2 regions of the Streptomyces sp. NPDC031064 genome follow, and region 2 is predicted to be linked to the other one. Evidence: riboswitches for the same ligand, from Rfam matches in the RefSeq annotation. Region 2 holds a riboswitch; the other holds the start of a gene.
What was found. A riboswitch is a leader RNA that binds a small molecule or an ion and turns the genes downstream of it on or off. The one in region 2 is predicted to bind glycine.
Positions count from the first base shown of each region.

Region 1 (4,473 bases), on a different contig from region 2:
CGGGATCAGGCAGACCGTGCGCTGCGTGTCACCGTTGGCGCGGTGGTACGCGCGCACCGCGAGCAGACCGGCCAGCTCGCCCTGCGAACCGGCGTTGGGCTGGATGGACACCTTGTCGTAGCCGGTGACCTCGGCGAGGCGCTCCTCCAGCTCACGGATCAGGGTGAGGTAGCCCTGCGCCTGGTCGACCGGCGCGAAGGGGTGGATCTGCCCGAACTCGGGCCAGGTCACCGGCTCCATCTCGGTCGTCGCGTTCAGCTTCATGGTGCAGGAGCCGAGCGGGATCATGCCCCGGTCCAGCGCGTAGTCGCGGTCGGCGAGCTTGCGCAGGTAGCGCAGCATCGACGTCTCGGAGCGGTGCGCGTGGAAGACGGGGTGGGTGAGGTAGGCGTCGGAGCGCAGCATCGCCTCGGGCAGGACGTCGGCGGTGGCGGCGTCCAGCTCCTCGATGTCGCCGCGCACGCCGAAGGCGTCCCACACGGCGACGATCTGGGCGCGGCCGGTCGTCTCGTCGCAGGCGGCCGAGACGTGGTCGGCGTCGACGAGGCGGAGGTTGACGCCGTTCTCGCGGGCGGCGGCGACGGCCTCGGCGGCCTTGCCGGGCACCCGGACGGTCACGGTGTCGAAGAACGTGCCGTGGACGACGTCGACGCCGCCGGCGCGCAGGCCCTCGGCGAGGACGACCGCGTACCGGTGGACGCGCTGGGCGATCTGCTTGAGCCCCTCGGGGCCGTGGTAGACGGCGTACATGCCGGCCATGACGGCGAGCAGCACCTGCGCGGTGCAGATGTTGCTGGTGGCCTTCTCGCGGCGGATGTGCTGCTCGCGGGTCTGGAGGGCGAGCCGGTACGCCTTGTTGCCGTCGGCGTCGACGGAGACGCCGACGAGCCGGCCCGGCAGGGAGCGGGCGAACTTGTCGCGCACGGCCATGTAGCCGGCGTGCGGGCCGCCGAAGCCCATGGGCACACCGAAGCGCTGGGTCGTGCCGACCGCGATGTCGGCGCCCAGCTCGCCGGGCGAGGTCAGCAGGGTCAGCGCCAGCAGGTCGGCGGCGACGGTGACGATCGCGCCGAGCTCGTGGGCCTGGTCGATGACCGGCTTGATGTCCCGTACGGCACCCGAGGCACCGGGGTACTGGAGCAGCACGCCGAACACGCCGCGCTCGGCGACCTCGGCCGGGATGCCGCCGCTCAGGTCGGCGACGACGACCTCTACACCGGTCGGCTCGGCGCGGGTCTCGATGACGGCGATGGTCTGCGGCAGGGCGTCGGCGTCGACCAGGAAGACGCCGCCCTTGACCTTGCCGACGCGGCGGGCCAGCGACATGGCCTCGGCGGCGGCGGTGCCCTCGTCGAGCAGCGAGGCGCCGGAGGTGGGCAGGCCGGTCAGGTCGGCGACCATGGTCTGGAAGTTGAGCAGCGCCTCCAGGCGGCCCTGCGAGATCTCCGGCTGGTACGGCGTGTACGCGGTGTACCAGGCGGGGTTCTCCATGACGTTCCGCAGGATGACCGGCGGCGTGAACGTGCCGTAGTAGCCGAGGCCGATCATCGGGGCGAGCACCTGGTTGCGCTCGGCGAGCGAGCGCAGCTCGGCCAGGACCTCGGCCTCGGTGCGGGCGTCGGGCAGCCCGAGAGCCTCGGCGCTCTTGATCACATCCGGCACCGCGGCAGCCGTGAGCTCGTCGAGCGAACCGTAGCCGACCTGCGCGAGCATCTTGGCGCGGGCCTCGTCGTCGGGCCCGATGTGCCGCTGCTCGAACGGGGTTCCCTGTTCGAGTACGGAGAGCGGAATGCGGTTGGCGGTCATTGCGGAGGCCTCCTGGTCGATACGACCTGCGAGGGGCACCACGGCGCGGGTGCCCGGACGGCCTCCCCCTCTGTCATCTCAACCTGAGAGCTTCACCGGACCTCCCCGGGTCGGGGCGGACCGGCTTTCACCGTCGGTGAGAGCGGATGCCGTCGAACGCCCGCCCTGCTTTCCAGAGTGACCTCGTCCGTGCGGTACCGGGTGCCTGAGAGATTCCGGGGAGGATTTGCTCCTTCGGCGCCTCCGAAAGGTTTCTCCGGAGGACTCTCCCGCACGGGGTCAGCGGCCGTCTGCCAGCCTACCAGCGCGGTCCCCGCCCGATCCCTCGAGTGGCCGACGTCACCGATGTGCACTTTCGTAGTGTTTACAGAGCGGTTGCGACCAGTTGGAGGGACCGTGCAGACCGATATCGATCCGCGCAGCCTGATCGGCCGCAAGGCCTTCGACCGCAACGGCCACAAGATCGGCACCATCGACGAGGTGTACCTGGACGACGCGACGGGCGTTCCCGAGTGGGCCGCCGTCCGCACGGGCCTGTTCAGCCGCGACGCCTTCGTACCCCTGGAGCCGAGCGACCTCGCGGACGACGGCCTGCACATCCCGTACGACCGCGCCCTGATCAAGGACGCCCCCGACTTCGGCGTCGGCCGCCACCTCTCACCCGAGCAGGAGCTCCAGCTCTACCACCACTACGGTCTCGCGCTCCCGCCACCTCCCTCCGCTGAGTCCCCCGACCGCGACTTCGGCAAGGTCGCCGGCCAGGACGACTGACCCGGTACGAGCGGCAACGGCTCCGACGGCTCCAGGTCGGGGTCGTCCGCCCAGAACGTCCGCACCCGCCCCGGCGCCGACCCGGGCACCTCGAACCGCACGGTCACCCTCCCCACCCCACTGCCCTGCACCCACCCGGCCCCATACGCGGCGTGCCGCACGTCCTCCCCCGCCAACCACCGCCGCCCTTCACCCCCACCCCCAGGCCCCCCTGCCGAACCCGCACCCCCAGCCGTGCCACCACCACGTGCGCCCGGACCAGCCACTGGGCCACCGCCCGGGACGCCCGCGCCAGACGCCGGTCCACCACCGTCCGCTGGGCCACCGCCCGGGACGCCCACGCCAGACGCCGGTCCACCACCGCCCGGGATGCCCGCGCCACCGGCAGGGCCACCACCGTCGGCCAGGTCGGCACCCCCAGGTACGCCCCCACCACCGGCTGGGCCGACACGCCCGGCCAGGCCACCGCCACCGCGTGCGCCCGCGACGGGTACGCCGCCGCCCCTGGCTACCCCCGCACCATCCGCCACCCCCGCACCGGCGTCTCCGCCAGCGCCACCACGGACGCCACCGCCGCCGAGGGCGCCCACCCCAGAGGCGGGGCCCGCACCACCGGCGGGGCCACCACCGCCCGGGGCACCCGTACCACCCACTGAATCACCGCCACGCAAAACGCCCGCACCGCCCATCGAGCCACCGCCCCCGACGGCTCCCGCCACCTCAGGCCCGGCCGTCCCGGCCGCGTCCCGCACAGGGGCATGGGTGCCCGGCCCCGCCGCGGGTTCGCCTGCGCCGACCACGTACCCCTGCCCGGAGCCGGGAGCCGGGCCGGCCGACGTACCGTCCACGCCCGCCACCCCCTCCGCGGCGGCCTGGGCGAACAGGTCTTCCTGGGTGTAGTCCGCGAGCCCCGAGACGCCCACGCCGAGGAGCCGCACCCCGCCCGTGGTGTCCACGCCTTCCAGCAGCCGCGCCGCGGCCTCCCGCACCACCACGGGATCGTCCGTAGGGCCACGCAGCGTCTCGGACCTGGTCAGCGTCGAGAAGTCGTACCGCCGTACCTTCAGGACCACCGTCCGCCCCGACCGCCCCGCACCCCGCAGCCGCTGCACGCACCGCTCGGCCAGCCGCTCCACCTCCATCCGCACCCGCACCCGGTCGTGCAGGTCCACGTCGAAGGTGTCCTCCACCGACACCGACTTGGCGTCGCGCTCCGCCACCACGGGCCGGTCGTCGTACCCCATGGCCATCCGGTACAGCGACTCCCCGTGCGCCTTCCCCAGCAGCCGTACGAGCTCGTCCTCGCCCGCGGCCGCCAGGTCCGCCACCGTGGTCATCCCGGCCCGCCGCAGGTGCTCCCCGGTCGCCGGCCCCACCCCCGGCAGGATCCGCACCGACTTCGGACCCAGCAGCTCCCGCTCCGTACCGGGCTCGATCAGCACCAGCCCGTCGGGCTTGGCCTCCTCCGAGGCGATCTTCGCGAGCATCTTGGAGCCGGCCAGACCCACCGACCCAGTCAGCCCCGTGACCGCGTGGATGTCCCTGCGCAGCCGCTCCCCGGCCGCCCGCGCGGTGGCCGCGTCATGCGCCGCGTCCCCAGCCTCCAGGTCCACGAAGGCCTCGTCCAGGCTCAGTGGCTCGACGAGGGGCGACAGCCCGCGCAGCAGCTCCATGACCTGCTCACTGACCGCGCGGTACAACGAGAACCGCGGCACCAGATACGCGGCGTTCGGCGCCAGCCGCCGCGCCTGCGCCATCGGCATCGCCGAATGCACCCCGAACCGCCTCGCCTCGTACGACGCCGTGGCGACCACCCCACGCGGCCCCAGCCCCCCGACGACCACCGGCTTTCCGCGCAGACTCGGCTTCGCCGCCTGCTCGGCGGCGGCGAAGAAG
Region 1 covers NZ_JBVIGF010000012.1:9,000-13,472, reverse strand. Annotated here, with positions in the region: gene gcvP (aminomethyl-transferring glycine dehydrogenase) at 1-1,806, opposite strand, end outside; glycine riboswitch at 1,989-2,088, opposite strand; gene ACZ46W_RS33000 (PRC-barrel domain-containing protein) at 2,203-2,577, shown strand; gene ACZ46W_RS32995 (DNA polymerase IV) at 2,496-4,473, opposite strand, start outside.
Region 1: another riboswitch for glycine. It lies ahead of gcvP (aminomethyl-transferring glycine dehydrogenase); the one in region 2 lies ahead of gcvT (glycine cleavage system aminomethyltransferase GcvT).

Region 2 (4,473 bases):
CTTGAGGGCGTCCGCGTCGTACGACGGCTTCAGCGCCTCGGCGATGATGTCGGCGACCTCGGTGAAGTCCTCGGCCTGGAAGCCGCGCGTGGCCAGGGCCGGGGTGCCGATCCGCAGGCCCGAGGTGACCATCGGGGGCCGCGGGTCGTTCGGGATCGCGTTGCGGTTGACCGTGATGCCGACCTCGTGGAGGCGGTCCTCGGCCTGCTGGCCGTCCAGCTCGCTGTTGCGCAGGTCGACCAGGACCAGGTGCACGTCGGTGCCGCCGGACAGCACGGACACGCCGTGCTCCTTCACGTCGTCCTTGACCAGGCGCTCGGCCAGGATGCGGGCGCCGTCCAGGGTGCGCTGCTGGCGCTCCTTGAACTCCTCGCTCGCCGCGACCTTGAAGGAGACCGCCTTGGCGGCGATCACGTGCTCCAGCGGGCCACCCTGCTGGCCGGGGAAGACCGCGGAGTTGATCTTCTTGGCGAGCTCGGCCGTCGACAGGATCACGCCACCGCGCGGACCGCCCAGCGTCTTGTGGGTCGTGGTGGTGACCACGTGGGCGTGCGGCACCGGGTTGGGGTGCAGACCGGCGGCGACCAGGCCCGCGAAGTGCGCCATGTCGACCATGAGGTACGCGCCGACCTCGTCCGCGATGCGGCGGAAGGCGGCGAAGTCGAGCTGGCGCGGGTAGGCGGACCAGCCGGCGACGATCAGCTTCGGCTTGGACTCCTTGGCCAGGCGCTCGACCTCGGCCATGTCGACCTGACCGGTCGCGTCGTCGACGTGGTAGGCGACCACGTTGTAGAGCTTGCCGGAGAAGTTGATCTTCATGCCGTGGGTCAGGTGCCCGCCGTGGGCGAGGTTCAGACCCATGATCGTGTCGCCGGGCTTCAGCAGCGCGAACATCGCGGCGGCGTTGGCCTGGGCACCCGAGTGCGGCTGGACGTTGGCGTGCTCGGCGCCGAAGAGGGCCTTGATGCGGTCGATGGCGATCTGCTCGACGACATCGACGTGCTCGCAGCCGCCGTAGTAGCGGCGGCCCGGGTAGCCCTCGGCGTACTTGTTGGTCAGGACGGAGCCCTGGGCCTCCATGACCGCGACCGGAGCGAAGTTCTCCGAGGCGATCATTTCGAGGGTGGACTGCTGACGGTGGAGCTCGGCGTCGACGGCGGCGGCGACGTCCGGGTCCAGCTCGTGGAGAGGGGTGTTCAGAAGCGACATCGGGGAGGTCCTTAGCTGCCGGAGAACTCGGTGTACTCGTCGGCGGAGAGCAGGTCCTTCGGCTCCTCCGTGACGCGTACCTTGAACAGCCAGCCGCCCTCGAACGGGGCGCTGTTCACCAGCGACGGGTCGTCGACGACGTCCTGGTTCGCCGCGACGACCTCGCCGGTCACCGGGGAGTACAGGTCGCTGACGGACTTGGTCGACTCCAGCTCGCCGCAGGTCTCGCCCGCGCTCACCGTGTCACCGACCTCCGGGAGCTGGACGTACACCACGTCGCCGAGCGCGTTCGCCGCGTGCTCCGTGATGCCGACCGTCGACACGCCGTCCTCGGCGGCCGACAGCCACTCGTGCTCCTTGCTGTAGCGAAGCTGCTGGGGGTTGCTCATGACGGGAATTCTCCTGTACGCGGGGGAGTGCTGGTGAACGGGGTGGTGGTGCGGGAGGTCACTTCTGGCGCTTGTAGAACGGCAGCGCGACGACCTCGTACGGCTCATGCGTACCGCGGATGTCGACGCCGACTCCCTCGGTACCCGGCGTGGCGTGCGCCGCGTCCACGTAGGCCATGGCGATCGGCTTGCCCAGCGTCGGCGACGGGGCGCCCGAGGTGACCTCGCCGACGACCCGGCCGCCGGCCACCACGGACATGCCGGCGCGCGGGACGCGGCGGCCCTGGGCGATCAGGCCGACGAGCTTGCGCGGCGGGGCGATCTGGGCCCGCTCGGCGGCGGCCGCCAGGGCCTCACGGCCCACGAAGTCGCCCTCCTTGTCGAACTTGACCACCCGGCCCAGGCCCGCGTCGAACGGGGTCAGGGACGTGGTCAGCTCGTGCCCGTACAGCGGCATGCCCGCCTCCAGGCGCAGCGTGTCGCGGCAGGAGAGCCCGCAGGGGATCAGGCCCACCGGCGCCCCGGCCTTTAGCAGCGCCTGCCACAGCTTCTCGGCGTGCTGCGGCTCGACGAACAGCTCGAAGCCGTCCTCCCCGGTGTAGCCGGTGCGGGCGATCAGCGCGGGCACGCCCGCGACGGTGCCGGGCAGCCCCGCGTAGTACTTCAGCCCGTCCAGGTCGGCGTCGGTGAGCGACTTCAGGATGCCGGGGGACTCGGGGCCCTGGACGGCGAGCAGCGCGTACGCGTCGCGGTCGTCGCGCACCTCGGCGTCGAAGCCGGCGGCGCGGGCGGTCAGCGCGTCGAGGACGATCTGCGCGTTGGAGGCGTTGGCGACGACCATGTATTCCTGCTCCTGGAGCCGGTACACGATCAGGTCGTCGAGGATGCCGCCGTCCTCCTGGCAGATCATCGTGTAGCGGGCGCGGCCGACGCCGACGCTGCCGATGTTGCCGACGAGGGCGAAGTTCAGGAGGTCCGCGGCCCGCGGGCCTGTGACGGTGATCTCACCCATGTGGGAGAGGTCGAAGAGTCCGGCCTTCGTGCGGACGGCGTTGTGCTCGTCGCGCTCGCTCCCGTACCGCAGCGGCATGTCCCAGCCCGCGAAGTCGGTCATGGTGGCGCCCAGCGCGCGATGCACGGCATCGAGGGCGGTCAGGCGGGGGGCAGTGCTCATGGATGTGGCTCCCAGGGCATGGCTCGAAGACGATCCTCCCCATCTGTCATCGGAACCTGAGAGGTTCACCGTGACCGTACGGGGACGGCCCTCGGCTTGCACCTTGGGTGGAGCCGCCACGGCGGCCCGCTTTTCAGATCTGCCTCATCCACGCGGTACGGGGCCTGAGAGATTCAAGGGAGGAACTTGCTCCTTCGGCGCCCGGGCGGGACCCGGAACTCTCCCGCGCGGATTCAAGCGGCCGGTATGCGGTTGTGGGTACGGTCGAACGCGACCGCACTGCGCTTGGCGCGCACATCATTGCACGCGGGGTCTCGTCGGCAAATCGCTTGTGGCTTATTACCCTTTCTTTACACTTCTTGGGCAAGGGTCGACAGAAGCCGACCCAGGGACCCGCCGGGCCCTAGCAGGGGGAGTAGCGATGACGTTGCAGCGGACCGGGGCGTACGCGACGACCACGGGAGTGCCCGCCCAGCCGGGGCTGCCCGCGCGGGGGCGGGCGGCGGCCGCCGCGCCCGCCCTGCCGGTCGTGCGCGACCTGCGGGACCGGGGCGGGCGCGGGCCCCGGGCGCTGACCTTCACCGACGGTGACCTGGTGGTCGTCTCGGGCCTGCCCGGCAGCGGCAAGTCGACCCTGATCGCCCGGACGGCCCAGGGACGCGGCATCGACTCGCAGGACGCCCGCGAACGCTGGGAGCGCCGGGTCCCCGGTTTCCTGCCGTACGCCGTCTACCGGCCCCTCGTCCGGCTCGCGCACTACGCGGGGCTGCGGCGGGCGCTGCGCGCCGGGCGGAGCGTCGTCGTGCACGACTGCGGTACGCAGGCCTGGGTGCGGCGCTGGCTGGCCCGCGAGGCGGCGCGGCGGGGCACGGCCCTGCACCTGTTCCTGCTGGACGTCACGCCCGGCACGGCCCGGGAGGGCCAGCGGGAGCGGGGCCGTGGCGTGTCCGGGTACGCCTTCGGGCGGCACCGCCGGGCGGTGGGCCGGCTGGTGCGGGACGCGGAGCGGGGCGTCGTGCCGCGCGGGTGCGCGTCCGCGATCCTGCTGGACCGGCCGGCGGCGTCCGCGCTGACCCGGATCGCGTTCCACTGATCCACGGTGCGGCGGCCCGCGTTAGGGTGCTGCGGGCAGCGACAGCACACGCGGGGAAGGACCGGGAGCACCAGTGGACACTGCATGGCCGGGCAACGAGCTCGAAGAGGTGCTCGCCGCCTCGCTCGGCAACCCCGCGGCCGGAGGCCGCCTCCTCGAGGTCCTGGGCCGCAGCCACGTCTGGGTGCCCCTTCCCAACGGCGGCGGTCCCGACAGCCCGAACCTGGACCTGCCCACCCTGGAGATCGACGGGCAGGGGTACGTCCCGGTCTACAGCTCCGAGCAGCAGTTCACCCAGTGCGTGGGCGCCCACATGGCGTACGCCGTCGCCCCGGCCGTCGAGTTCGCCCGTGGCCTGCCGCCGCAGCTCGGCATCGCCGTGAACCCGGGCGGGGCCGTCGGCGCCCCGCTGCCGCCGCCCGCCGTGGCCGAACTGTGCCGGGCCGGACGCACTCCGCTGGACGGCCCCGCGAGCGGCGCCCGGGTGCGGCTGTTCGAGCCGGACTGGCAGGAGGACCCGGTCGACTTCCTGTCCGCCGCGGCCGCCGAGTTCGACGCCACCGCCACCGTCCTGACCGCCCGCCGCTGCCTCGCCAGCATCGAGGGCG
Region 2 covers NZ_JBVIGF010000002.1:655,789-660,261, forward strand. Annotated here, with positions in the region: gene glyA (serine hydroxymethyltransferase) at 1-1,209, opposite strand, end outside; gene gcvH (glycine cleavage system protein GcvH) at 1,221-1,598, opposite strand; gene gcvT (glycine cleavage system aminomethyltransferase GcvT) at 1,657-2,772, opposite strand; glycine riboswitch at 2,916-3,008, opposite strand; gene ACZ46W_RS09670 (AAA family ATPase) at 3,194-3,865, shown strand; gene ACZ46W_RS09675 (enhanced serine sensitivity protein SseB) at 3,939-4,473, shown strand, end outside.